Regions from separate parts of the Novimethylophilus sp. genome, predicted to be linked through region 2. Evidence: predicted binding sites of a transcription regulator. Region 2 holds the regulator's gene; each other region holds the start of a gene.
What was found. Region 2 encodes sigma-54, which starts transcription at its own class of promoters, with help from an activator protein. Its sites were predicted from a motif close to TGGCACNNTTCCTGCT; they were not measured.
Positions count from the first base shown of each region.

Region 1: a site for sigma-54 is predicted at 6,150-6,165, ahead of nifB (nitrogenase cofactor biosynthesis protein NifB). Genes of this name have one in related genera too.
Region 3: a site for sigma-54 is predicted at 1,608-1,623, ahead of nifV (homocitrate synthase). Genes of this name have one in related genera too.
Region 4: a site for sigma-54 is predicted at 2,092-2,107, ahead of flgB (flagellar basal body rod protein FlgB). Genes of this name have one in related genera too.

Region 1 covers NZ_DASXVH010000066.1:5-7,060, reverse strand. Annotated here, with positions in the region: gene VGK14_RS10225 (DegT/DnrJ/EryC1/StrS family aminotransferase) at 1-93, opposite strand, end outside; gene VGK14_RS10220 (hypothetical protein) at 90-350, opposite strand; gene nifT (putative nitrogen fixation protein NifT) at 352-552, opposite strand; gene VGK14_RS10210 (cysteine desulfurase family protein) at 592-1,740, opposite strand; gene VGK14_RS10205 (DUF3024 domain-containing protein) at 1,737-2,084, opposite strand; gene VGK14_RS10200 (nitrogen fixation protein NifZ) at 2,090-2,329, opposite strand; gene VGK14_RS10195 (nitrogen fixation protein NifZ) at 2,322-2,630, opposite strand; gene VGK14_RS10190 (4Fe4S-binding leucine-rich repeat protein) at 2,623-3,387, opposite strand; gene VGK14_RS10185 (hypothetical protein) at 3,380-3,889, opposite strand; gene VGK14_RS10180 (HesB/IscA family protein) at 3,894-4,277, opposite strand; gene VGK14_RS10175 (4Fe-4S binding protein) at 4,287-4,508, opposite strand; gene nifB (nitrogenase cofactor biosynthesis protein NifB) at 4,546-6,114, opposite strand; partial or broken gene VGK14_RS10165 (sigma 54-interacting transcriptional regulator) at 6,370-7,056, opposite strand, start outside.
Region 2 covers NZ_DASXVH010000013.1:5,497-12,552, reverse strand. Annotated here, with positions in the region: gene lptC (LPS export ABC transporter periplasmic protein LptC) at 1-231, shown strand, start outside; gene lptA (lipopolysaccharide transport periplasmic protein LptA) at 212-802, shown strand; gene lptB (LPS export ABC transporter ATP-binding protein) at 841-1,563, shown strand; gene VGK14_RS01135 (RNA polymerase factor sigma-54) at 1,573-3,015, shown strand; gene hpf (ribosome hibernation-promoting factor, HPF/YfiA family) at 3,030-3,356, shown strand; gene hprK (HPr(Ser) kinase/phosphatase) at 3,535-4,494, shown strand; gene rapZ (RNase adapter RapZ) at 4,501-5,334, shown strand; gene VGK14_RS01115 (PTS sugar transporter subunit IIA) at 5,429-5,836, shown strand; gene VGK14_RS01110 (HPr family phosphocarrier protein) at 5,833-6,102, shown strand; gene ptsP (phosphoenolpyruvate--protein phosphotransferase) at 6,188-7,056, shown strand, end outside.
Region 3 covers NZ_DASXVH010000066.1:31,175-38,230, forward strand. Annotated here, with positions in the region: gene cysE (serine O-acetyltransferase) at 1-424, opposite strand, end outside; gene nifV (homocitrate synthase) at 434-1,594, opposite strand; gene VGK14_RS10385 (hypothetical protein) at 1,718-1,945, shown strand; gene fdx (ISC system 2Fe-2S type ferredoxin) at 2,086-2,424, opposite strand; gene hscA (Fe-S protein assembly chaperone HscA) at 2,482-4,359, opposite strand; gene hscB (Fe-S protein assembly co-chaperone HscB) at 4,359-4,889, opposite strand; gene iscA (iron-sulfur cluster assembly protein IscA) at 4,894-5,217, opposite strand; gene erpA (iron-sulfur cluster insertion protein ErpA) at 5,234-5,581, opposite strand; gene iscU (Fe-S cluster assembly scaffold IscU) at 5,605-6,024, opposite strand; gene VGK14_RS10420 (IscS subfamily cysteine desulfurase) at 6,052-7,056, opposite strand, start outside.
Region 4 covers NZ_DASXVH010000036.1:22,432-29,487, reverse strand. Annotated here, with positions in the region: gene flgA (flagellar basal body P-ring formation chaperone FlgA) at 1-52, opposite strand, end outside; gene VGK14_RS04860 (hypothetical protein) at 164-487, shown strand; gene VGK14_RS04855 (GGDEF domain-containing protein) at 472-1,944, shown strand; gene flgB (flagellar basal body rod protein FlgB) at 2,150-2,554, shown strand; gene flgC (flagellar basal body rod protein FlgC) at 2,554-2,967, shown strand; gene VGK14_RS04840 (flagellar hook assembly protein FlgD) at 2,996-3,643, shown strand; gene flgE (flagellar hook protein FlgE) at 3,660-4,928, shown strand; gene VGK14_RS04830 (flagellar basal body rod protein FlgF) at 4,950-5,690, shown strand; gene flgG (flagellar basal-body rod protein FlgG) at 5,710-6,489, shown strand; gene VGK14_RS04820 (flagellar basal body L-ring protein FlgH) at 6,500-7,056, shown strand, end outside.

The DNA.
Region 1 (7,056 bases), on a different contig from region 2:
GCTCTGCTGCGAACGGCCGAGCACGGCCTGTACCGCAGCAATTTCCGCCGCGGAGTAGTCCGGATCGGACAGCGGAATCCAGGTATCGGTCATCGGTGCGCGACCACGATGCCGGTGGCATGGGCGGGGTCGCTGGTCAGCTGCACGCAATGCTCGCGCCCGTCCAGCAGGTAAAGGTTGTAGTCAGGCAGCGAGCGGAATGGCGTTTCCGGGATGTCGGACGCCGACATGTGCACGAAGGAAAGTTCGGGAAAGCAGCCCTTGAGCATGACCAGAGGATTCTGCGTGAGCTTGCGGAATTCAGCCAGCGACAGCTCGATTTCATTCAATGTGTCCAGGGAAATGCACATGTCATTCTCCCAGTCGGCGTGCTTCGACAGTAATCGGCAGCCGCGTGTCGGCCGCCATTTCCGGCAGCGCCAGTTGCCAGCCATTGGCGAGCTTGACCACGCCGCCCCATAAGTCCGGTTTTTCCTGCCCCACGATGGGTTCTTCCAGGTCTTTCTTCGGCACGTAGGCCGAGAGCTCACCCTTATCGTTGCGCCGTATCATCACTTTCACGATCTGTCCTTTCGGTGTTTAAAATTTGCATCAGGCCGCCACCGATGTCGGTGCGGTCATGGCCTCGACCACGGCCGCCATGGTTTTCACCACAATGTCGACCTCGGCCTCGGTGGTCTCGCGCGACAGCGAAAAGCGCACCGAGGAGAGCGCTTCATCCCGGCTCAGGCCCATTGCCAGCAGTACGTGAGAGGGCTCGGTGCCGTTTGCGGTACAGGCACTGCCCTGCGAGGCGATGACCCCGGCCTGGTCCAGGCGGTGCAGCAGTTCTTCGCCGTGCAGACCGGGGAAGCTCAGGCTGCAAGTGTTGGGTACGCGCGCCGCGCTGCCGTTGAACCGCGCAAACGGCATGCGTGCCAGGATGCCGCTCTGCAACCGGTCGCGCAGCGCATCGACTCGGCCTGCGTGGTGGACCAGGTATTCCTGCGCCAGGCGGCAGGCGACGCCCAGTCCGACGATACCGGCCTGGTTTTCCGTGCCGCCGCGCCGGTTGCGCTCCTGGTGGCCGTAAATCAGCGGCTCCAGGGCGAAACCCTTGCGCACATAAAGCACACCGACGCCCTTGGGCGCATGCAGCTTGTGGCCGGAGAATGACAGCAGGTCGCAGCCGATCTGGCGCACGTCAATCCGGATCTTGCCGGCGGTCTGCGCCGCGTCGGTGTGAAACGCCGCGCCTCTGGCGTGCGCGATGGCTGCGGCTGCGGCCACCGGGAACAACACGCCGGTTTCGTTGTTGGCGTGCATCAGGGTGACCAGCGCGGTGTCATCCGTGACGGCATCGGCCAGTGCCGCCATGTCGAGCTCGCCACCGGGCTGCACCGGCACCTGCACTACCTCCACGCCTTGTGCGGCAAGGTGGGCGAGGAGGCACAGCGTGGAGGAATGCTCGACTACGCTGGTAACGATGCGCTGTCGTGTCGGATCGGCCGCCAGCGCGCCCAGGATCGCCATGTGATTGGCCTCGGTCGCGCCGCTGGTAAAGACAATTTCTGCCGGGCTGGCGCCGACAAAAGCGGCTACTGCCGCGCGTGCTGCCACCAGTGCCGCCTTGGCATGCTGGCCGAGGTGGTGGCTGCTGGAAGCGTTGCCGTACTGCTCGGAGAACCACGGCAGCATGGCTTCAAGCACCGTAGGCAGTACGCGCGTGGTCGCGTTGTTGTCGAAATAAAAAGTGCTCATCGCCAGAATTCCCGTTTCGGATCTGCAATCAGCCGCGCCAGCAGAGTGGGCAGGCTGAGGTATTCGGAATGCGCGCGCCAGCGCTGGTTAGCGTCGTCCTTCTGATACAGGCGCCAGAAGCCGCCTTCCTGGAACTCGATGCGCGCGATGTCGATTTCGCCACCGTCGGGGTCAATGGTTCTCGAACAGCATGGACTGCGCACCAGGTAGCCGTCCACGTCCGGCAGCACGCTGGGCGCGACGTACTTGTAGCGCTCGCGCTCGGCCAGCGTTTTCTCGATGCGCTTGCGATCCACCTCGTTGGGGTGGGGGCACAACGTTTCGTAGATGGGTTCGGCGATCATCACGGTCAGGCCGGCGAGAGTTCTTCCTCGAACACACCGACCACCTTGCCATCGGCGAATTCGACCAGGTACACCGGCTCACCGGTTTCTTCCACCAGCCCCACGTTGACGATCTCGCCGCGTGCACCCTGGGCGGCGAGCAGCGCTTCCAGCGGGGCGTCGGGATAACTGCCGTCGTTGACCAGGTCTGTCTCGGTTATCACAGGCTGACCCCACTGAAATTTTGGTTCACGCGGTTCAGCCATGACTTTGTTCCTTTTCTTCATTGACGATTGCTTCAGCCAGCTCCAGCTCCTTGCCGCGCATGCCGACGCGGTAGCCAAGCTCGTAAAAATCAATGCCGTAGATGTAGAACTGCTGCAAAAAAGTACCGATGCTGGTGACATAGCCGACATCGCCCTTGCTGACCAGGATGTCGCCTACTTCGCGTCCGGGAAAGGTGCCGTCGTTGCGCACGTATTTTTTCGAGCGCACTTTCTGGCCGTATTCGAACTTGGGCGGATTGACCAGTTCGACCACGTCGCTGTCGCGGCTGATGTCAGCCATGGGTGTGCTCCTGTTCGGGGTGCAGGCGGTCACGCGCCACGGCGGCTACCGTCTCGTCCTCGTCCTGTGCCAGATCCGCCAGATATTGCACCGGGACGCGCTGGGCTACTTCGAAGCGTACACGCCAGTCAGCGTCGAATCGGAATGGCGCGAGCAGGCCGGCCGGCATGCGGCGGATGGCGGTGAGGCGCACCTCCTCCGCGCTGTCGTTGGCCAGCATGGGCAGCCACTCGCCGCCGATCTTCGCCGCCACTTCGTGCCGTACCGAGGAATCCGGGTCGCGCACCAGGTGGAACAGCAGTCCGGGTGCGATGCGGCGCGCGATCACCACCCGCACGTAGTAGTCGGGGTCGTGCAGCATGGCGGGCAGATCGTGCAATTCGAGCCGGGAGGCGACGCGCACCCGGACTTCGCGGTCGGGATCGTGGATCAGCTTGCCCAATAGCTTGGACGGCAACCTCAGTGCGACGCTGGCGCGTACCGTTTCATCGGGATCATGAATCAGCCGATTGAGCTGGAATAGGTCAAGATATTTCGCCGCGACGGCACGCACTTCGAAATAGGGGTGGTCGATGTGCTGGCTGGCGAGGCCGGGATTAGTCGCGAAAAAACGGTCGATGCGCTTGGCATAGCGGTCGTGCACACAGGAACGCAAAGGCGCGCAGGTGCCTTTGGCCAGCCTGTCCTGATGGATGCAGCCGGAGCAATCAATCGGGCCGCCTTGCCAGCCGAGGGCAGGGATATCGCTCTCAATCATCGTAGTCGTCCTTGCCGATGCGCTCCAGAACGTCCAGCAACACCTTGCCGCCAACCTTGTTGTCGGGGTCGAGTTGCAGCAGCTTGTCCACCACGGCGCGGCCTTCGTCCATGCGCTTGAGGCGCAGCAGCAGATAGGCATAGGCCTTCAGTGCGAACAAGTAGAAACGGTGCGCCGGTTCGTCGTTGCGAAAATCGGCGTGGCTGGGCGTGACTTCCTGCCACCTTGCAGGCAACCGCAATTCCGCGGCTACCGACACCAGGCAGGTCACGGCAACCTTGAGGGCTTCCGCAAGGCGGCCCTTGTAGAAGTAGTAGCGGTATTCCCCAACCTGCACCACCGGATTGTTCGGCGCGACAGCCTTGGCCAGCGCCAGATGCATTTCAGCTTTGGTATCGTCGGCATAAGCCATGCTCGCCAGCCTGAGCTGCTCTTCCGCCACCGTGGGAAGGCTCCGGTAGCGGGTGGCGAACCAGACATTTTCGATGGCTTCGCCTTCCATGACATCAGTGCTTGCGCTGGATGCTGGCGATACTGACCGTGCTCGGACCGGAATGCTCGCCGTGGCCGCTGGAGTTGCTGCTGCAACCGCAGCTTTCCGCCTGTTGGGTGATGAAGGTCAGGCCGGATTCCAGCGGCGTATCCTTGAAGTCGATGGTGGCGCCGTCCAGTAAAATCCTGGACTCTGCCGGCAGAAACAGCTTCAGCCCACTCGCTTCCACGGTGGCATCGCCTTCCAGCGGCCCGGCTTCCACTGTGAATTCCGAGCTCAGGCCGGAGCAGCCGCCGGGGCTGACCACCAGACGAAACCCGTGCTCCGGCGTGCCGCCGTTGAAGCGGATCATGCGGCCGATGAATTTTTCCGCTTTCGGAGTGATTGTCAGTTCCATGATTTTTCCTTATGCAGCCTGATAACGCGGATAGGCGGTGTCGATGATGCAGGTATTGTCCACCGGGCAGGCGGCGACGCACTGCGCCTCGTCGAAATGGCCGATGCACTCGGTGCACTTTTCCGGCTTGATGAAAAACACGCCATTCTTCTCGTAAATGGCCTGGTTCGGGCATTCCGGCTCGCAAGCCGAACAACCCGTACACTGTGAACCGACGATCTTGTATGCCATTTGATTCTCCTTTTGAAAATGCGTTGAGGGTGGCCTGTCAGGCCGCCATGAATGCGCCCTGGCGGATGGCGGCATCGCCACGCTCCCGATGCGCGATTTCGCCATTGGCCACGCGGGCGCGGTAATCGGCGAACCAGGTCAGCGCTGCCTTTTCGATGAAGTCGTGGGCGTAAGCATCCACCGGCTCGATGCCGACGGCCTTCAGCTCATCGCGTGGGCAGGCGCCGATCTTGGCTACCAGCACGGCGTGGCAGTCGTTGATGGCATTGACGATGGACGGTAGTTGCTCGTCCTCGCCAAAACCGCCCTGACAATAGAGATCGACGCGGCGGTGGCCGACGAAAGTGGCGGAGGAGGGCGTCAGTTCGAAAATCTGGAACTCAGTAGCATGGCCAAAGTGCTCGTTGACCTTGCCGCCGCCGGTGGTGGCGACGGCGACCAGCACCTTCATGCCATCGTCGGTACCACTCTGGGCAGCCAGTGCTGCCTGCTTGGCGTCGTGTTGAGCCTGGCGCTCGGCTTCGACCTTTTCCTGGTAGGCACGGCGTTTTTCCAGGTCGTACACCACATCCATGTGTTCGATCTGGTCCAGTGTGAATTCGTCGCTGCGATCCTCACCGAGTAAACCAACCGCGTCGGCACGGCACTGGCGGCAGTGGCGCATCAGGTTGGCGCCGCCCATGCAGGCATCCTGCACGTCCTTCAGCTCCTGAGCGGAGGGACCGCGCTGGCCGGTGAGGCCGAACACGGTGCCGTGCTCCGCTTCCGAGATCAGCGGCATGATGTTATGCAGGAAGGCGCCGCGCGATTTAACCGCCCGATTCACCTCGTACAGGTGTTCGTCGTTGATGCCAGGGATCAGCACCGAATTGATCTTCGTCAGCACGCCGCGTTTGGTCAGCATTTCCAGCCCCAGCATCTGACGGTCAGTCAGTATCTGTGCCGCTTCACGACCGTAGTAACGCTTGTGGTTGTAGAAAATCCATGGGTAGATTTTCTCGCCCACTGCCGCATCGATCATGTTGATGGTGATGGTGACGTGGTCGATGTTGTACTTGCAGATTTCATCCACATAATCCGGTAGCGCCAGACCATTGGTTGACAGGCACAGCTTGATGTCGGGTGCCTGCTCCTGCAACATGCGGAAAGTCTCGAAGGTCTTCTGCGGACTGGCCAGTGCGTCGCCGGGGCCGGCAATGCCCAGCACTGTCATCTGCGGGATTTCGCTGGCGACCGCGATGACCTTCTTCACCGCCTGTTCCGGCGTTAGCTTCTGCGATACCACGCCAGGGCGGGATTCGTTGGAACAGTCGTATTTTCGATTGCAATAATTGCACTGAATGTTGCAGGCCGGCGCCACGGCAACGTGCATACGGGCATAGTGGTGATGGGCTTCCTCGGAATAGCAGGGATGGTTCTTCACCTTTTCCCAGATTTCCGGCGGCATGTCGTTCTGGCCATCCGAGGAGCCGCAACTGGCCTTGCCCTCGCCGCCCGTAGTCCCGCAGCCGGAAGAGGCCGGTTGCCCTGCCACCTCGACCCTGATGCCGTTTAACGGTTTGAGCCGGCTATGGCCCGATAGCGCGTCTTGCAGTGCGATCTCCATGTTGATGCCCTCGGTAAAGGATTTACTGGGGTATCAGCAAGTCGCGTGCCATTGAGGTATTTTTGTTTAAGTTATTTTAAATCAATATGTTGGCGTGTTTCTACGGCTTGTCGCCATTACGACAAAGTCGTATTGCGTTTGTCATAAAGGAAACAGTGGTCGGGGAGTGTGGTACGCCGGATTAACAGCCTGTCGGACGTAAAGGAAACTCGTCCAGTCAAATTTTCGCTACGATTCTTTAAAGTTGGCTCGCCGCTAAAACTTCTTCACTTCGATATTGTATTTCTTCAGCGCATAGCCCATCTGACGCGGGGTAAGATTGAGCAGGCGCGCGGCCTTGGCCTGCACCCAGCCGCTTTTTTCCATAGCATTGATCAGTTGTTTGCGTTCCGAAGGGCGTTCCGGTACATCGATAACTTCTTCGGCCACTGTGTGCCTTTCCGGATCTGCCGCAATCGGTGCAATCGGGATGACGTCGCTCTTGGGTTGGTATTTCCACAGGGTGGAGGACAAACACTGGTTGGTCTGGCAGGGGATGTCCACCTCGCGGACAACGCTGCTGCGCGCCATGGTGGCAAAGCGCTCCACGCAGTTCTCCAGTTCGCGCACGTTGCCGGGCCAGTGGCAATTAGACAGCACGCGCATGGCTTCCGGCGTGATGCCGATTTTGGCACTGTTTTCACGGTTGAAACGAGCCAGGATATTTTCCACCAGCAGCGGAATGTCGTCGCGCCGTTCCCTTAATGGCGGCAGGAAGATGGAAATGACATTGATGCGAAAATACAGGTCGGAGCGGAACTCGCCCTTGCTGACTGCTTCTTCCAGGTTGCGGTTGGTGGCGCATATCAAGCGTACGTCCACCTTGATCGTCTTGTTGCCGCCGACGCGTTCAAACTCACGCTCCTGCAGTACACGCAGCAGCTTGACCTGGAACACCGGAGA
Region 2 (7,056 bases):
CCGCTGACTGTAGAACAGGTCGCAGGCGTGAAAGCGCCGGTGACGGCGCCAGCGGGCCAGAAACAGGATAAAGCGGATGTGAAAAGCCCGCGCTCCAAAAACAAGGCTGGCACCAACGACATGAATACCCAGAAAACCAAGACCAACGGCCGGAAGGCGAAAAAAACCGAAACCAAAGCCGGGCATTCCAAGACCCGGATCCGGAGACATTATGCGAATCCCGCTAATTAAAATATCTCACCTCGCCCTTTCGCTGCTCCTGCTGCTGGCAAGCGGCATGTCGTTCGCGGAAAAAGCCGACCGCGACAAGCCTATCGACCTCGAGGCCGACAGCCTGACCTCGAACGACGCCAAAAAAATCAGCGTGTATTCCGGCAATGTCATCCTCACCCAAGGCACGCTAGTCATTCATGCCGACAAACTGGTCGTGCGCGAGGACAAGGACGGCTTCCAGCACAGCACCTCCACCGGCAGCCCCACCACTTTCCGCCAGAAGATGGAAGGCAAGGACGAATATATACAGGGCAGCGGCCAGCGCATCGAATACGACGGCCGCATGGACAAGGTGCAGCTGTACGTGAAGGCATGGGTGAAGCGCGGCGAGGACATCGTGCATGGCGATTACATCATGTACGACGCCAACGCCGAGTACGCCGAAGTGCTCGGCGGCCCGCAGGGGGCGACGCCGGCCAATCCGAAAGGCCGCGTGCACGCGGTGATCCAGCCGAAGTCGGCGAAAGGCGCCGGCGCGAAGCCTGCCGCAGAAACGCCGCCGGCCTCCGCACCGCAAGACAATCAATGATGCAAGGGACGGCAACCGGGAGTCCAGGGTTGGCAACTGTGAGTGAGCTCAAGGTTCAGGGATTGCAGAAGCGCTACAAGGCGCGCACGGTGGTCCACGACATTTCGATGAAGGTTTCCAGTGGCGAGATCGTCGGCCTGCTGGGGCCCAACGGCGCGGGCAAAACCACCAGCTTTTATATGATGGTGGGGCTGGTGCCGCTGGACGGCGGGCAAATCACGCTGGACGGCCATGACCTGAGCAGGCTGCCGATCCATCGCCGCTCGCGCATGGGCTTGTCGTATCTGCCGCAGGAGCCTTCCATTTTCCGCAAGCTGACGGTGGCGGAAAACATCCTGGCGATTCTGGAGTTGCAGAATATTCCGCCGGAAAAGCTGGAACTGCGCCTCGATGAACTATTGCAGGAACTGCACATCACCCATCTGCGCGACAATTCGGCGGTCAGCCTGTCCGGCGGCGAGCGGCGGCGCGTGGAAATTGCCCGCTGCTTGGCCAGCGGTCCGCGCTTCATCCTGCTGGATGAACCCTTCGCCGGCATCGACCCGATTGCAGTGATCGATATCCAGAAAATCATCCGCTTCCTCAAGGAACAAGGCATAGGAGTGCTGATTACCGACCATAACGTGCGCGAAACGCTCGGCATTTGCGACCGTGCTTATATTGTCAACGACGGCCGCGTAATGGCGGCCGGGCGGCCCGACGAAATCATCGCCAACGAAAGCGTGCGCGAGGTTTACCTCGGCAAGGATTTCCGGCTGTAAGCATCGACCATGAAGCAATCATTACAACTTCGCCTTTCGCAGCACCTGGCGCTCACCCCGCAGCTGCAGCAGTCCATCCGCCTGCTGCAGCTGTCTTCGCTGGAACTGGGGCAGGAACTGGAGCAGATGCTGCAGGAAAACCCGCTGCTGGAACGGGGCAGCGAAGAAGATGCGGTGACGCCGAACTATACCGGCACCGACAGCCAGACCGTCGATACCGAGGTCGGCGCTCCGGCTGAAACCCCGGAATCGCCGGACTCGGCCGAAACGGATTTCAGTTCGGTGGAAAGCGAACGCTGGGACAAGGTTTCCAGCGGCAACGCCAGCAGCGACGACGATAACGAGTACCTGTTCCAGGAGCCGGACGCGCCCACGCTGCGCGAGCACCTGCTGGAGCAATTGCGCATGATGCCGCTGTCCGAACATGATCAGGCGCTGGCCGCGCTGCTGGTGGATGCGATCAACGAAGACGGCTATCTGGATCAGCCGCTGGAAGAACTGGCGGAGATGCTGCCCGCCGAACTGGAAATCGACCTGCTGGAGCTGCAAACGGCGCTCAAGCTGGTCCAGCATCTCGACCCGCTCGGCGTGGGGGCGCGCAATCTGGCCGAATGCCTGGAGTTGCAGTTGCTCGCACAGCCCGAGGATACTCCGCAGCGGGATATGGGGCTGCTCATCGTGCGCAACCATTTACCGCTGCTGGCGACGCGCGACTATGCACGCCTGAAAAAAAACCTGCGCTGCGATGACGAAACCCTGCGCGCGGCACAGCTGCTCATCACCCGGCTAGACCCCCGCCCCGGCTCCGCTTTTACCCGCATCGAAGCCGACCACTACGTGCAGCCGGAAGTGGTGGTGAAAAAAGTCAAAGGCATGTGGCTTGCCAGCCTGAATGGCGAGGCCGTGCCCAAATTGCGCATCAACCGCATGTATGCGGACATTCTCACCCGCAACCGCGACAGTTCCAGCCAGTACCTGTCCACGCAAATGCAGGAGGCGAAATGGTTCATCAAGAACATCCAGCAGCGCTTTGCCACGATATTGCGCGTGTCCCAGGCGATCGTCGACCGCCAGCGCAACTTCTTCGAGCATGGCGACGTGGCAATGCGTCCCATGGTGCTGCGCGAAATCGCCGACGAGCTTGGCCTGCATGAATCGACCATTTCGCGGGTGACTACCCGCAAGTACATGCTTACACCGAGCGGTGTTTATGAACTCAAATATTTCTTCGGCAGCCATGTCGCTACCGAATCCGGCGGCGCCTGTTCGGCCACCGCCATACGCGCATTAATCAAGCAATTCGTTGCTGCGGAGGAGCCGCGCAAGCCGCTCTCCGACAACCAGATTGCCGACATTCTTGGACAGCAGGGTATCGTCGTGGCACGCCGCACTATCGCCAAATACCGCGAATCTTTGCAGATACCCGCTGCCAATCAACGCAAGACCATCTAGAGGAGAGCATCATCATGAACCTGAACCTGACCGGACATCATCTCGAAATCACTCCGCCGCTGCGCGATTACGTCCAGTCCAAACTGGAGCGCATCACCAATCATTTCGACCATGTGATCGACGTCAAGGTCACCCTGACCGTGGAAAAGCTGGCGCAGAAAGCCGAAGCCACCATCCATGTTCCCGGCAGCGACCTGCATGCGGAATGCAGCAACGGCGACATGTATAGCGCGATCGATTTGCTGGCGGACAAGCTGGATCGTCAGGTGCTGAAGTTCAAGGAAAAAATTTCCGACCACCACCGCTCCAATGGCGGCGTCAAGCACCAGAACGCCGAATAAGGTTAAAAAAACCATAACAGCATTCAACCGCAGATAAATGCCGATGAACGCAGATAAAACAGATTATTCAGACAATCACTATCCTTTTTTGCATGCATCTTACGCTGTGCTGCGAATAGTAAATCGATTGCTGAGCCATCGGCATTTATCTGCGTTCATCGGCGGTTAACCTTCTTACATGGCCCAGATCACCGTTGCCGAGCTTTACCGCGATACCCGCCGCAAGCTGCGGCTGACGTGGGTTGCCGGCAAGGAAGGCGGCGGCAATTTGCTCACCAGCGAAGCCGTTACCAAGCCTTCGCTGGCGCTGATCGGGCATCTGAATTTCGTGCATCCCAACCGGGTGCAGGTCTTGGGCTGCGCCGAAATGGATTATTTGCGCAGCCTGGACGATGACGGACTGAAATTCGCCATCGCCAACCTGTTTTCCACCGACCTGGCCGCAGTCGTCGTAGCCAATGGCGAAGTGGCGCCCCAAGTGTTGCTGGATACTGCCGACCACTCGAGAACCCCGCTGTTCACGTCACCCGAGCAGAGCCCGCGCCTGATGGACGTGCTGAGCCATTTCCTGGCCCAGGCGGTGGCGGAATCGACCAGTTCCCACGGCGTGTTTCTGGAAGTGCAGGGTTTCGGCGTGCTGATCAAGGGCGAAGCCGCTATCGGCAAAAGCGAACTCGCGCTGGAACTCATTACGCGCGGCCACCGTCTGGTGGCGGACGACGTCACCGATTTCTATCGCGTTTCGCCGGAGCGCCTGGAAGGCCGCTGCCCGCTACTGCTGCAGGATTTTCTGGAAGTGCGGGGCTTAGGCGTGCTGAACGTGCGCGCGCTGTTCGGCGACAACGCGATCAAGCCCACCAAGCCGCTGGACCTGATCGTGCAGCTGGAAATGGCGGAAAATTTTGCCACGCACCAGGTCGACCGGCTCAAGATCAAGGCGCAGAGCGAAACCATCCTCGGCGTCAAAATCCCTAAAGTAACGCTGCCGGTCGCTGCCGGTCGCAACCTTGCGGTGCTGGTCGAAGTCGCGGTACGCAACCACATCCTGCTGCTGCGCGGCGTCAACAGCTCACGCCAGTTCTTGCAGCGCCAGAACCGCGAAATCCGGCGCAATATGTCGCACGATGACAGGAACTAGCCAGCGATGCACCTGGTAATCGTCACCGGCCTGTCGGGCTCCGGCAAAAGCATCGTGCTGAAGGCGCTGGAAGACAGCGGCTATTACTGCGTCGACAACCTGCCCGCACAGATGCTGACCCCGGTGGTAGAGCATCTGGACCAAGCCGGCCAGCAACTGGTCGCCGTCAGCGTGGATACGCGCAGCGCCAGGCTGGAAGAGCTACCGGGGCACATCCGCGGACTCAGGTCGCGCGGCGCCGAGCTACAACTGCTGTTTCTCGAATCAAATACCGAAACCCTGGTCAAACGTTTCAGCGAGACCAGGCGCCGCCATCCCTTGTCAGGCGGCGAGCGTACGCTGGCGGAAAGCATCCATGCGGAACGCGCGTTGATGACGGAACTCGCCGATCTTGGTCACCGTATCGATACCAGCGAACTGGCGGCAAATACGTTGCGCTCGTGGGTCAAGGATTTCGCCGCGCTCGACCACAGCGGGTTGACGCTGTTATTCGAATCCTTCGGCTTCAAGCATGGGCTTCCGCTGGATGCCGATTTCGTCTACGACGTACGCTGTCTGCCCAATCCACATTATGATCCCATGCTGCGCCCGCTTACCGGCCATGACCCGGCAGTAAAAAAATTCCTCGAGAGCCAGACGGCAGTGGCAGAAATGCTGGCAGACATTCGCGGCTACATCGAAAAATGGCTGCCGTGTTTCGTGCGGGATAACCGCAGCTATTTGACCATCGCCATCGGCTGCACCGGCGGGCAACACCGCTCGGTGTATTTTGTCGAGCATTTGGCGCAATACTTTCGCGCACAACAACGGGTGCTGGTGAGGCACCGCGAACTGGCTTGAGCAACATGGGACCGTCTACTATAGGGAGCTCGGGGAAAAGAAAAGGATGGCATTGCTCAGCCTGTTCCCCGGAGTGCAAAAGGATTTCTGAATCATGATTGGAATACTGGTAATCGCTCATGGAACGCTAGGCGACAGCCTCATTCACTGTGCCACCCATGTGCTGGGTAAACGCCCGCCGCTGCTCAAGCAGCTGGGCGTATCGGTGCATGACGATCCGGTCGAGCTGCTGCCGCAGGCGCGCGCGCTGGTCAACGAACTGAACGAGGAGGACGGCGGCGGCGTGCTGGTGCTGTCCGACATTTACGGCGCCACGCCGTGCAATATCGCCTGCCGGCTGATGGAGCCCGGCCGTGTCGAGGGCCTTTCCGGCGTCAATCTGCCGATGCTGGTAAGGGCTATTTCCTATCGTAACGAACCACTGGAAGCCCTTGTGGAGAAAGCCATTGCCGGCGGCACCGGAGGGATTCTTCATATTACCCGGGAGATGTGTAAAACATGATTCGGCAGGAAATTGAAATCGTCAACAAACTGGGCTTGCATGCCCGCGCCTCCACCAAGCTCACGCAAGTGGCCGGACAGTTCGACAGCCAGCTATGGATAGAGCGCGGCACCCGGCGCGTCAATGCCAAAAGCATCATGGGCGTGATGATGCTGGCCGCCAGCAAAGGCAGCAAAATTACGCTGGAAGCCAGCGGCGACGATGAAACCGCAGCCATGAGCCAGCTGGTGGAGCTCATCAACAACAAGTTCGGGGAAGGCGAATGAGCCTGGGCAGCCGCATTTCGATGAGTGTTACCCGTTTTAAACGGTTGCGCTTCATGAGTTTCACCATTACATGGAGTAAAGCTTTATGAGCTTTACCATGCACGGCGTCGGCGTATCATCAGGCGTGGCGATAGGCCATGCTCATCTGGTGTCGCACGCGCTGCTGGAAGTCGCGCATTACGTGGTGCCGGACGAATTGCTCAAGGCCGAGGTCGCGCGTTTTGCGCACGCGATCAAAACCGTGCGCCACGACCTCGACAGCATCCGCAGCCATCTGCCGGCCAATGCGCCGGCAGAAATGGGCGCCTTCATCAGCACCCATTTGATGATCCTCTCCGACCGCGCATTGTCGGAGTCGCCCAAGGACATCATCCTCAGTGAAAACTGCAACGCCGAATGGGCGCTCAAGCTGCAAATGGACGACCTGGTCGCGCAGTTCGACGAGATCGAGGACACCTATCTGCGCGAACGCAAATTCGACGTGGTGCAGGTGGTCGAGCGCGTCATCAAGGTCCTGCTGGGACATCCCGGCCAAGCCGCGCTGGCGCGGCAGGAACAAAGCATCATACTGGTGGCGCACGACCTGTCGCCGGCGGATGCGATCCAGTTCAAGCAGCACCAGTTCGCCGCATTCATCACTGACGTCGGCGGCGCTACCTCGCACACTGCGATTCTGGCGCGCAGCCTGAATATTCCCTCTATCGTCGCGCTGCACCATGCACGCGACCTGATACAAAACGGCGAACTGATCATCGTCGACGGGCACCAGGGCGTCGTCATCGTCGCTCCGGACAAGGACACGCTGGCCGAATACCGGCTGCACCAGGAACAGTGGGAGCTGGAGCAGCAGAAGCTGAAGCGGCTCAAGCAGACCAAGGCGGTGACACTGGACGGCACCGTGATCGACCTGCACGCCAATATCGAAATCCCCGGCGATGTCACGCAATTGAAAGC
Region 3 (7,056 bases), on a different contig from region 2:
GGATCTTGGCGCCGGCGCCTACCATGACGCCATCGCACAAGGTCGGATGGCGCTTGCCGGGGTTCCACGAAACACCGCCCAGAGTCACGCCGTGATACAGCGTTACGTCGTTGCCGATTTCCGCCGTTTCGCCGATCACTACGCCGCAACCGTGGTCGATGAAAAACCGTCTGCCGATGGCGGCACCCGGATGGATGTCAATCTGCGTGAACATGCGGGTGAAATAGCTCAGCCAGCGCGCGGCGAAGCGCAGGTCGCGCTTCCACAGGCCGTGTGCCAACCGATGGGCAACGATCGCGTGCAGGCCGGGATAGGTCAGCAGCACTTCCAGCCGGTTGCGCGCCGCCGGGTCGCGCTCGAACACGCAGTTCAGATCCTCCCGCAGTAATTGCAGCAGGGAAGGCTGGTGTGTAGAGGTGTCCATGGCCTGCTCCTATTGTCCCGACGCCTGCACCTGCACTGCTTCCAGGTACAGGCGCATCAGGTCTTCGGTTTGGGGATTGCGCTTGGTCGCGTTGGCGAACTGGCGAATCCGCGCCAGCACCTGCGGCGCTTCGTTCCCCTGCAGGTTGATGCCAAGCTGCGCGTAAGCATGCTTCACACCGTGGCTGCCGGAATGCTTGCCGAGGACTAATCTGCGGTCACGTCCCACCTGCGCCGGATCGAAGTTTTCATAGGTGGCCGGATCTTTCAGCAGGCCGTCCACATGCAGACCGGATTCGTGCGTGAACACCGCCTCGCCGACGATGCTCTTGTTGAGCGCCACTGCGCGACCGGAAGCCTTGGCCACCAGGTGCGAAATGACCGGGAAGCGCTGCATGTCTACTCCGGTTTCGATGGCGTGGATGCGCCACAGCGCCATCACCACCTCTTCCAGCGGGGCGTTGCCGGCGCGTTCGCCCAAACCATTCACGGTCGTGTTCACGTGGCTGGCGCCGGCCAGCACGGCGGCAATGGAATTGGCCGTGGCCATGCCCAGATCGTCGTGGGCATGGATTTCGATTTCGAGGTCGGTAGCAGCGGCAAGGCGGGAGATACGCCCATGCGTGGCGAACGGGTCGAGCACGCCCAGCGTATCGGCATAGCGGAAGCGGCGCGCCCCGGCGGCCTGCGCGGTTTCGACCACCTGCAGAACAAAAGACTGATCGGCGCGCGAGGCATCTTCCCCGCCCACCGATACCTGCAAGCCGAGATCGACCGCCTTGCGCACGAAATAAGCAACTTGCGCCAGCACCCAGGTGCGGTCGCGGCGTAGTTTTTTCTCGATATGCAAATCGGAAACCGGCAGCGAAAGGTTGACCATCTCCACGCCGCACTTTGCGCATGCGGCCAGGTCGGTTCCCGTCATGCGGCCCCATACCATCAGACGGCTCGGCAGGTTCAGCGCGGCGATGGCGCGGATATCACCGATCTCGGCCCCGCCCATGGCCGGGATACCCACCTCCAGCTCCGGCACGCCGGCATCGGCCAAAGACCGGGCGATCGCCAGTTTTTCCACACGGCCAAACGCCACCCCGGCGGTCTGTTCGCCGTCGCGCAGGGTAGTGTCGTTGATGATGGGATTGGCTTGTCGCATGGCTGGCTCGGCTGTCATTTGAACTTAATCAAGCATCTGCCGTGCCAGCCTGAGGGTAAGTCAATTTATCAATACAAATCATCAGGTTGTGAAACATCCACACCTGCACCAGAATTGTCCGGTTTGCTACAAGCATCGGCAATGCTCACGCCCAGAAAATCCGCCACGATCACACGGGCATGCAGTGCCACGCCGCTGCTCGACACCCATATCGCCCTGTGGGTCGCTGCGGCTACCGAAACCCTTCCTATGCATCATGCCGACCCGTTCGACCGGATGCTGGTTGCACAGGCAGTTACGGAACCGCTCAAATTGCTCACACACGACAGTACCGTGGCGAAGTACGGCGATGTGATTGTATTAGTTTAGGTAAACGCAACTCGGCATAATTACTCTTATGCCTCTGAATCTCTCTAACATGGAAGATGAGGTAATCTTTCTCAAGGCCATCAAATATCTAGTTAACTCATGAAGATCGGTGCCGAGCGAGTTCGGTTTGTTAGACGCTCTTACTCGTACTCCCGCGCGTGGTTGAGGCTGTAGCGCGGCAGTTCGACGGTGAGCGGGGTTTGCCCGATCCTAACCTGACAGGCCAGGCGGGAGGTGGGCGTCAGCCCCCAGGCTTCGTCCAGCTGGTCTTCTTCCTCTTCGCCGGCCGGAGCCAGCGACGTGAAGCCCTCGCGCACGATGACATGGCAAGTGCTGCAGGCGCACACGCCGTCGCAGGCATGTTCAATTTCCACCCCGGCGGCCAGCAGCGCGTCGCACAGCGCCTTGCCTGGCTTGGCCTCGAAGACGAGGCCATCCGGGCAGGTATTGGGATGAGGAAGGACGTTAATGATCGTCATTGCAGCCCCTCACCCCAACCCTCTCCCGCGAGAGGAGAGGGAGTGCATTGGTTATGATCATAGTTCGATATTTTCAATTTGTTTCCCCGACAGCGCCTTGCGGATGGAAGCATCCATGCGGCGGCCGGCGAAAGCGGCAGTGGCGGCATTGAGCGCTTCAGTGACCTGGCGCAACGATTCCAGGCTGTTCGCATCGCCCATCAGCAGAATTTCGGCAAGCTCGTAAATCTTGCTCCAGATCGCGTCCCACTCGGGTTTGCTGAGCAGTTCGTGCCCATCCTCGGCCATTGCGGTTTCGGTCGCGTCCAGCAGGCGCCGCGCATCCACCTGGGCCTCGCGCAGGGCGCGCATGCGCTTGTCATGCTCGGCATTGGAAATGCCGGCGGTAAGCATGCCGGCAATTTCGGCATCGGTAAGGCCATAGGAAGGCTTCACCGTAATGTGCGATTCGACACCCGTGGTCTGTTCCCGTGCCGATACCGACAGCAGGCCGTCGGCATCCACCTGGAAGGTCACCCGGATGCGCGCCGCCCCCGCCACCATGGGCGGAATGCCGCGCAATTCGAAGCGCGCCAGCGAGCGGCATTCCGACACCAGTTCGCGCTCGCCCTGCACCACGTGGAAACTCATGGCGGTCTGGCCGTCCTTGAAGGTGGTGAAGTCCTGTGCCCGCGCCGAAGGAATGGTGGAATTGCGCGGAATAATCTTTTCGCTCAAACCGCCCATGGTCTCGATACCCAGCGAGAGCGGGATCACGTCCAGCAGCAGCAGTTCGTCCCCGCCTCCATTTCCAGCCAGCGCGTTGGCCTGGATGGCAGCGCCCAATGCTACTACCTTGTCCGGGTCGAGATTGGTGAGCGGTTCACGGAAAAAGAATTCGGTCACCCCCAGCCGCAGATGCGGCATGCGGGTGGCGCCGCCTACCAGCACCACGCCCTGCACCTCCTCCACCTGTAAGCCGGCATCGCGTAAGGCACGGCGCACCGGGCTGAAAGTTCTGGCCAGCAGCGGCTTGGTCAACTCGACGAACACCTCGCGGCTGAGGATGGCGTCAATCGGCGCACCGTCCGACAACACGCAGGAAAATTCCGTGGCCGGCGCATCGGTCAGGCGCTCCTTGGCGAGACGGGATTCGGTGAGCAGCAGGCGGGCGTCTTCCGGTCCCAATATCGGCAGTTTGAGTATTTCCACCAGCCAGCCGTATATGCAGCGGTCGAAATCGTCGCCGCCCAGTGCCGAGTCACCGCTGGTAGCAAGCACCTCGAACACCCCGCGCGTGAGGCGCAGGATGGAGAAATCAAAAGTCCCGCCACCCAGGTCGTAGACGCAGTAGATGCCTTCCGATGCGTTATCCAGTCCGTAGGCGATGGCCGCGGCGGTCGGCTCGTTGAGCAGGCGCAGCACGGACAGGCCGGCCAGCCGCGCCGCATCCTTGGTGGCCTGGCGCTGGGCATCGTCGAAATAGGCGGGAACCGTAATCACCGCGCCGGACAACTCGCCGCCCAGGCTTTCCTCGGCGCGCAGGCGCAGCACCTTGAGGATTTCGGCGGAAACTTCGACCGGGCTGAGTTCGCCCGCTACGGTCTTGAGCTTGACCATGCCGGGGGCCTCGACGAACTGGTAAGGCAGGTTGGCCGCGTCGGCGATGTCGGCCGCGCCGCGCCCCATGAAGCGCTTTACCGAGACGATGGTGTTGCGGGGATCTTTGGCTGCGCCATCGCGCGCCTCCCAACCCACGCCCACCTCACCGCCGGAGCCGTAGCGCACCACCGAGGGCAGCAAGGCGCGGCCTGAGGCGTCCGGTAGCACTTCCGCGGTACCGCTGCGCACCGAGGCCACCAGCGAATGCGTGGTGCCAAGGTCGATGCCGACCGCCAGCCGGTGTTGATGCGGCGCGGCGCTCTGGCCGGGTTCGGTGATCTGGAGCAGTGCCATTAGCTATCCAACCGGTCCAATGCGTCGTCGATCTCGACGCGCAGTTTTTCGTAGAAACGCAACTCATTGACCCGCTGCGCGGCAGCGTCGAAATCTCCGCGTTCATCCAGCGCCACCGCCAACTCTTTCTCGTGCACGACGACCTTGTGGCGCAGGCGGCGCGACAAGGCTTCCAGTGCTGCGGCATTGCTGGCGCCCCGCGCTTCCTCGATCGCCTCGCGCCACTCCATCTGCGCCATCAGGAATGCCGGCGCAACAGCGGCAGAGGCGTCGGCTCCGGATTTTCCGGCCAAACCGATCAGGCATTGCGCGCGGCTGGCCGGATGGCGCAGGGTGCGATAGCCGTCATTGACCGCAGTGGAAAGCTGCAGCGCCATGCGCTGCTCGTTTTCGGTGTGGCTGGCATGGCGATCCGGGTGCACCTCGGCCTGCAGGCGCCGGAAAGACAGCTCCAGGCTGTTCAGATCGATGGCGAAGCGCGGCGCCAGGCCAAACAGATCGAAATAGTTGGTACCGCTCAGGTTCTCCATGACGCTAGACACTGAAACTCTCGCCGCAGCCGCAGTTAGCCTTGGCGTTGGGGTTGTTGAACTTGAAGCCTTCGTTCAACCCTTCCTTGGCATAATCCAGTTCGGTGCCGTCGAGGTAAACCAGGCTGGCAGGATCGACCAGCACTTTTACCCCGTTGCTGTCGAAAATCATATCTTCCGGCGCGGCCTCGTCCACGAACTCCAGCGTGTAGGCCATACCGGAACAGCCCGAGGTCTTGACGCCGACACGCAGGCCGATGCCCTTGCCACGGCTGGCGAGAAACTTCTGCACGCGCGTTGCGGCGGTTGCAGTCAACGTAACAGCCATGTCGATTCTCCTATCTCTATACCGAGAACGAACTGCCACAACCGCAGGTGGAGGTGGCGTTGGGGTTGGTAATGACGAAGCGCGCGCCTTCCAGGCCTTCCTGGTAATCGATGGTGGCACCCACCAGGTACTGGAAGCTCATCGCGTCGACCAGCAACGTGACGCCGTCCTTTTCCAGCACCGTATCGTCTTCGGCGACCTGGTTGTCGAAGGCGAAGCTGTACTGAAAGCCGGAGCAGCCGCCGCCGGTGACGTAGACGCGCAGTTTGAGACTGGCGTCGCCTTCCTCGGCGAGCATCTCGCTGACCTTGCCGGCAGCGTTGGAAGTAAAAATAATGGGATCGAGCGTGGCGGTTTCGGACATGTCCTGATCTCCTGAAATGGGTTCTATGCGGCAGACTTGCAGGCCACGTAGCCTTCAGTCTCGGTGGCGTTCTTGCTGCGGTAATCGTTAATGGCAGCGCGAATGGCGTCTTCGGCCAGCACAGAGCAATGGATTTTCACCGGTGGGAGAGCGAGCTCCTCTGCGATGTTCGTATTCTTGATCTCCAGCGCCTGGTCCAGCGTCTTGCCCTTGAGCATTTCCGTGACCAGCGAGGACGAGGCGATGGCAGAACCGCAGCCGTAGGTCTTGAACTTGGCGTCTTCGATGATGCCGTTTTCACCCACCTTGATCTGTAGCTTCATCACGTCGCCGCAGGCGGGTGCCCCCACCATGCCGGTACCGATATCTGGGTCTTCCTGGTTGAAAGAGCCGACGTTGCGCGGATTTTCGTAGTGATCCAATACCTTGTCGCTGTATGCCATGATGTTCTCCTGTACCAGTCAGCTGTTTCAGGCCGCCACTTTTTCGGGGCCGCGATGTGATTCCGTGCCATGCGCCCAACTCACGGAGGAAAGGTCGATGCCGGACTTGAACATGTCCCACAGCGGGGAAAGGTCGCGCAGCTTGCCGATCTTTTCCTTGATCAGCATGATCGCGTACTCGATATCCTCCTCGGTGGTGTAACGTCCGATGGAGAAGCGGATCGAACTGTGCGCCAGTTCGTCCTCGCGGCCGATAGCACGCAGGACGTAGGATGGTTCCAGGCTGGACGAAGTACAGGCCGAACCGCTGGACACCGCCAGATCCTTAACCGCCATCATGAGCGACTCGCCCTCGACGTAGTTGAAGCTGACGTTGAGGTTGTGCGGAACACGCTGGTCCATGTCGCCGTTGAGATAGACTTCTTCGATCCCGGACAGCCCGGCCCACAGCTTGTCGCGCAGCTTGCGGATGCGTTTGTTCTCCAAAGCGAGCTCCAGGCCGGCGATGCGGAACGCCTCGCCCATGCCGACGATCTGGTGCGTGGGCAGGGTGCCGGAGCGGAAGCCGCGCTCGTGGCCACCGCCATGCATCTGCGCTTCCAGACGCACGCGCGGTTTGCGACACACGTACAGGGCACCGATACCCTTGGGGCCGTAGGTCTTGTGCGCGGAAAAGCTCATCAGATCGACCGGCAGCTTCGCCAGGTCGATCTCCGTCTTGCCGGTGGCCTGCGCGGCATCGACATGGAACACGATGCCTTTCTCGCGGCAGATGTTGCCGATGGCTTCGATATCCTGAATCACGCCGATCTCGTTGTTGACCAGCATCACCGAGGTAAATATGGTGTCCGGGCGGATTGCTGCCTTGAATGCTTCGAGGTCGATCAGACCGTTTTCCAGGGGCGAAAGATAGGTTGCGCTGAAGCCCTGGCGCTCCAGCTCGCGTACCGTATCCAGCACCGCCTTGTGCTCAGTTTTGACCGTAATGAGGTGCTTGCCCTTGCCGGAGTAGAAATGCGCCGCGCCTTTAAT
Region 4 (7,056 bases), on a different contig from region 2:
CTACGGAGGCAAACGTCAGGCAGAGTGCGATAAAGAGCTTGCGTATGGGCATTGTTTCATGACAATCTTCAAGTGCCTGGAATAGCGTCGGCGCACCTTTGCGGCAGACCGAGCAGGCCAACCGATTCTAACCCGAAACGAGTACGCCTACACTGCATTGGCAATGAAACCCCAGCAAACCCCGATAGAAATCGCGCGCCAGGCATTGAAAACGCTGGCGCAGAGCAAAATTCCGCCGACACCGGACAATTTTCGCAAGGTTTACGACGAGATCATTGGCGCCGAATCCGCCAAATCCGAAGATCCGCTGCAATTGCTGGCCAGGCTATTGAAAGAGGCCGGTCGTGGCCGACCGAAATACGCCAGGCTGGCAGCGCAACTGCAACAGGCGGCTGCCCAGTCGAATGGCCCGGAGCTCGAAACGCTGCTGCGGCAATTGTTGCCGGCGGCGATGCGCCCAACTGGGGGGACGTGCTGCGCGAGTTGATTCACGAACTGGATGTCAGCCGCCCCGGAGTCGGCATCAGCAAAAAGAAGGAAGGGCTGGAGCGGGTGCTGGTCAATTTCGGCACTGACGTGGATGTGCTGGAAGCCAAAATTCAAGCGCTGGTGGTTTCCTGGAAGCATAGCGGCAAAGCCGCGGAACCTCTGGCCGAGCGGGAGCCGACGGGAGCGAACGTGCAACCCGTTGCCGACCGAAAAAGAACGGCCGGCACGGTGTTGTCGTCCAGCGCGACTTCTCCGCTCGCGGCACTCTGGCGCGACCTGCTGATCAAGACGCTGGAGCTTGGCCTGCTGTCCCAGCTCAGGTATTTGCCTGAGCTGGGGCGCAATGCCGAGGCTTTGCTGGCCCAGGCGAAAGCCGCGGCGACGGAGCAAGAAGTGGCCATGCTGGGCGAGAGCTTCAAGGCTTTCTGGTTCAAGCTGGAAATGAACAGCGACGCGCAATTCCGCCTGCATGAGGAGCTGCTGCAGGTGATGCGCCTGCTGGTCGAGAATATCGGCGAACTGGTGGTGGACGACGGCTGGCTGCAGGGGCAGACCACGATGATACGCGACATTATTGCGCGCCCGCTGGACATCGAGGTGCTTTACGATGCGGAGAGCAGCCTGAAAGAGCTTATTTTCAAACAGGGCAGGCTGAAGCACGGCCTGATCGAGGCCAGGGAAACGCTCAAGCAGATGGCGACCAGCTTCGTGGAGCGCCTGGCCGAGATGACGGAAAACACCGGCGAGTTTCACAACAAGATCGAAAGTTATCAGCGACGGCTCAGTTCCACCGAGGATATCGTCGAGCTGAACGTCATCCTGGACAATCTGATGCAGGACACCAAGGCGATGCAGCTGGACGCATTACGGGCGCACGAGCATCTGCGGCAGTCGCAGGGCGAGGTGAAAGACGCCGAGCAGCGCATCCGCCAGCTGACCGACGAGCTGCATCAGATCAGTGAAGTGGCGCACAAGGACTTCCTCACGGGCACGCTCAACCGGCGCGGCATGGACGAAGCCTTCCAGCGCGAATTCAGCCGCGCCGAACGCACCGGCGAACCCATCAGTGTGGCCCTGCTCGATGTCGATCACTTCAAGAAGCTGAATGACACGCTGGGGCACGAGGCGGGGGATGTGGCGCTGGTACATCTGGCCAAGGTAGTCAAAAACGTGCTGCGGCCGACTGACGTATTAGCGCGGTATGGCGGCGAAGAATTCGTCATCATTCTGCCGGAAACCGATCAGGCGGAAGGCACTGTCATCATGACCCGCGTTCAGCGCGAGCTCACCAAGAACTTTTTCCTGCACGACAACCAGAAGGTGCTGATCACGTTCAGCGCCGGCGTCGCTCAGCGGCAGCAGCAGGAATCGGCGGAGGAAGTCATCAAGCGGGCCGATGCCGCGCTGTATCTTGCCAAGCAGGCGGGGCGCAACCGCGTGATTGGAGCGGAATAAGCTTGCAGCGATCAGCTTTCAGCCAAATCAAAAGGTCCCACCGCTGACCGCCTTTCCCCTTGCCGCCCCGGCAAACGCTTGCCGATCCTTGCCGGAATTGCCGGTTTAAAATCCTTAAAACCCTTTACTGAAGCCGCTTCCAGGTGATGGCATGATATCTGCTTTTAGTCTTCCGAAACCACCGATCCGCGGAAAGACGGCAATCATGACCACGATAGACAAGACATTCGATTTTCAAGAAAAGGTGCTGGCGCTGCGCGGCTACCGGCAGCAGTTGTTGGCGTCGAATATTGCCAATGCCGATACGCCCAACTACAAGGCGGTGGACATCGACTTCGCCAAGGCGCTGCAAATGGCGCAGAGCGGCCGGGCGGCAGGCGGCCTGGCAAAAACTTCTCCCATGCATCTGGATGCCGCCGGCGGCAGCGCCGTGGCCGGCGTCAAGCCGCTGTACCGCGCCGCGGTGCAGCCCAGCATCGACGGCAATACGGTGGACACCAACGTCGAGCAATCGCAGTTTTCCGAAAATGCTCTGCAGTACATGGCGACGCTGCAATTTATCAACGGCAAGATTCAGAGCACAATGCTGGCGCTGCGGGGAGGTAACTGATGAGTCTGTTCAACGTGTTTGATATCGCCGGCTCGGCGATGACGGCGCAATCGATGCGCCTCAACGTGGTGGCGAGCAACATGGCCAACGCCGACAGCGTCACCGGTTCCGACGGCCAGCCTTATCGTGCCAAGCAGGTGGTATTCCAGGCCAAGCCGCTCAGTGCAGCCATGCCCAAAGGCGCGTCCGGGGTGGTTGTGGCCAGGGTGGTGAATGACCCCTCGCCGATGAAGATGGTGTATGACCCCAAGAGTCCTTATGCCAACGAGCAGGGCTACATCACCATGCCCAATGTGAATGTGGTGGAAGAAATGACCAACATGATTTCCGCGTCGCGCTCTTATCAGGCTAACGTGGAAATGATGAATACGGCCAAGTCTATGATTCAGCGCACGCTGGCGTTGGGCCAGTAAGCGCCGGGCTAACAGGAGATAAATAACCATGGCAATCGCAATAACCGGCACCTCGGCATCCGCGTCGGCATCGTCTGGCGCGTCGACGGCCACGGCGGTACAGGATCAGCAGGATCGCTTTTTGAAACTGCTGGTGACGCAGATGAAGAACCAGGACCCGCTGAATCCGCTGGATAACGCGCAGGTGACTTCGCAGATGGCGCAGCTCTCCACGGTTACCGGCATCGAGAAACTGAATGCGACGCTGGCAGCCTACGCGCAGGCGCAGTCGTTCCAGTCGGTCAACATGATCGGGCACGCGGTGCTGGCCCCGGGTGATTTCGTCCAGCTGAAGAGTGGTGCGGCAGTCGGCGGCCTGGATCTGGCGCAAGCGGCGGATACGGTTAAAGTGAGTATTGCCGACGGTTCCGGCAAGGTGGTGCGTGAGCTGAACCTTGGTAAGAAGGATGCCGGCGTTTCGGCTTTCACCTGGGATGGCCAAACGACGGCCGGTGCGGCCGCGGCGGATGGATCCTATACGTTTGCGGTGAATGCGACATTGGCCGGCGAGCAAGTGACGGCAACCCGTCTCGCCGTGGGCCAGGTCAATAGCGTGTTGATGGACAAGGCCGGTCCGGCGTTGAGCGTGGGCGGCCTGGGGCTGGTCGATTTGTCGGCAGTCCGGCAGGTCATGTAATCAAAAGGAGAACGACATGGGTTTTCAGCAAGGTTTGAGCGGCCTTAACGTCTCGGCGAAGAATCTCGACGTCATCGGCAACAATGTGGCGAATGCCGGCACGGTAGGATACAAGAGCGGAGCGGCGGAGTTCGCCGACGTGTTCGCCGCCTCCCTGACCGGCGGCGGCGCATCCCCGGTCGGCCTGGGCTCCAAGGTGTCGTCCGTGGTGCAGCAGTTCACCCAGGGTAATATCACTTCCACCAACAATCCGCTTGACATTGCCATCAATGGCGGCGGGCTGTTCCGGGTCAGCAATTCGGGTGCGATCACCTATACCCGCAACGGCCAGTTCCAGATGGATAAGAATGGATTTATTGTGACCAGCAATGGACTGCGCCTGACGGGCTATCCGGCCACCTCCGCCGGTCTGATCAATACCGGTGCGCTGAGCGACTTGCAGATTTCCAGTGCCGACATTGCGCCGTTGGCAACCGGCGCTTCCGTGAGTGGCGCCAAAGGCGTGGTTTCGCAACTCAATCTGGATTCCCGTGCGGCTGTTCCGCCTACCACGCCGTTTGTTTACACCGATCCCACCAGCTACAACAATTCAACGGCGCTGACTGTTTATGACAGCCTGGGCAGCCCCAGCACTTATTCACTGTACTTCGTCAAGACGGCAGCCAATGCCTGGAATGTCTATTCGTCGCTAACGAATCCGGCAGGCGCCACCACCCAGTTGCAAACGCCTCCGGCAAAGTTAGGTGCATTGACCTTTACCACTGCCGGCGCGCTTACGGGTGTTTCGTCATTCACGGAGTCGTCGGTCACCTCGGCAATATTGGGCACGGGTGCTGCTGCCATGAGTTTTCCCGTGGACTTTACCGGATCCACCCAATTTGGCGGCAAGTTTGCCGTGAACACGCTTACCCAGGACGGTTTTACGCTAGGGCGCCTGAGTGGTTTTAATGTGGGCAAGGATGGCGTGATCACAGGCCGTTACACCAACGGCCAGTCCAAGTCGCTGGGTCAGGTAGTTCTGGCTTCATTCAAGAATGCGCAGGGCCTGCAGCCGCTGGGCGATAACAACTGGGCGGAAACGTCCAATTCCGGCACTGCCTTGCTGAATACCCCGGGAGCTTCCGGCTCGTATGGCGCATTGCAGTCCGCTGCGGTGGAGGATTCCAATGTCGACCTTACCGCCGAACTGGTCAACATGATCACCGCGCAGCGCGTCTACCAGGCCAATGCCCAGACCATCAAGACGCAGGACCAGGTGTTGCAAACCCTGGTGAACCTGCGTTAAAGCTGATCGTCGATAGCTGACATGGATCGATTGCTTTATATCGCGATGAACGGCGCCAAGCACAGCCTGCTGCAGCAGGCTGTGACGACGCAGAATCTGGCCAATGTTTCCACCAATGCCTACAAGGCGCAAAGCAGCGCATTCCGCGCGTTGCCGGTATATGGGGCGGGAGCGCCGACCCGCACGTTCGTCGTGGATTCCACGCCGGGAGCGGATCTTTCCAGCGGCGTGATACGTACAACCGGTCGTCCGCTGGATGTGGCGGTGCAGGGGCGCGGCTGGATCGCGGTGCAGGATGCGAAGGGCGGCGAAGCTTATACCCGTAACGGCAGCCTGCAGATCGCCGCCGACGGCACGCTGGTTACCAGCAACGGGCTGACTGTGGTGGGTGACGGCGGACCAATCTCGGTGCCCACCGATTCCGAGCTCACCATTGGCAAGGACGGTTCCGTTTCCGTGGTCAGCAATAACCAGTTCAATGCAATAACCACCATAGGTCGCATCAAGCTCACCAATCCGGCGGATACCGATATGGTGCGCGGCGACGACGGCCTGTTCCGGCAGCGGAACGGCCAGCCGGCAGCGGCGGATGCCGGCGTCAACCTTGCCAGCAGCGCGCTGGAGGCGAGCAACGTCAGCGCGGTGGACGCGCTGATCAGCCTCATCGATCAATCGCGTTTCTTCGATATGCAAATCAAGCTGATGCAGAAGGCCGACGAGAACGCCAACCGCGCTGCTCAGGTGATGAGCCTGACTGCTTAACGAATAGAGGAAAAGAATCATGCTTAGATCACTGTGGATTGCCAAAACCGGGATGGAATCCCAGCAAACCAATATCGACGTTATTTCGCACAACCTGGCCAACGTCAGCACCAACGGCTTCAAGCGCTCGCGCCCCGTATTCGAGGACCTGATTTATCAAACCCTGCGCCAGCCCGGCGCGCAAGCCACGCAACAAAGCCAGATTCCATCGGGGTTGCAGTTGGGAACCGGCGCCCGCCCGGTCGCTACCGAGCGTATCCATATCCAGGGCAATGTGCAGCAGACCGGCAACCCGCTCGATCTGGCCATCAACGGCAACGGCTTTTTCCAGATCCGGCAAACGGACGGCACGCTGGCCTATACCCGCGACGGTTCTTTCCAGGTTAACAGCGAAGGCACGGTAGTTACCGCCAACGGCGATGTCCTGCAGCCACAAATCACCATCCCGTCCGACGCGGTGTCGGTAACGATCGCCAAGGATGGCACCGTTACCGTATTACAGGCCGGAAACACGACTTCCACCCAGGGGCCGATCCAGCTCTCCAATTTCATCAATCCGGCCGGCTTGCAGAGTGCGGGCGACAACCTGTATCTGGAAACGGTGGCTTCCGGCACGCCGAATACTTCGAACCCGGGCATCAATGGACTGGGCAATGTCAACCAGGGGTTCGTCGAGACCTCCAATGTCAACGTGGTGGAAGAACTGATCAACATGATCACCGCGCAGCGCGCCTACGAAATCAATTCCAAGGCGATCCAGGCCTCGGACCAGATGCTGCAGCGGCTGGTGCAGCTGTAAGGGGAGCATCATGAACGGATTGCGTAATTGTTCGATACTGCTGGCGCTGCTGGTGCTGGCGGGGTGCAACACCGATCCTTCCACCTCGGTGCGCCAGCCGATGACGATACGCCCCAACCCGCAACCGCCCGCCGCGCAGGCGGATGGCGCGATTTACCATGCCGCCAACAGCCGTCCGCTGTTTGAAGATCGGCGTGCGCGCTTCGTCGGCGATACGCTGACGGTGACCCTGGTGGAAAAAACCGCAGGCAGCACCAGCAGCGCGGACAACTCGAACCACACCGGCTCCGCGGCTGTGAATATTGGTACGCCGACCATATTGGGCTACACCCCGAGAGGGCCGTTTTCGGTTCCGCTTCCCGGCGGCAACAATAATTTCGGCAACCAGACCAACCTGAACACCAGATTTACCGCCAACTCGGCGATCAAGAGCGACAACAAGGACAGCAACAGCAACAGCAACAGCTTCACCGGTAGCATAACCGTGACCGTGATCGAAGTGCTGCCCAACGGCAACCTGATGGTGAGCGGCGAAAAGCAGATCGCGATCAACAACAATGCTGAGTT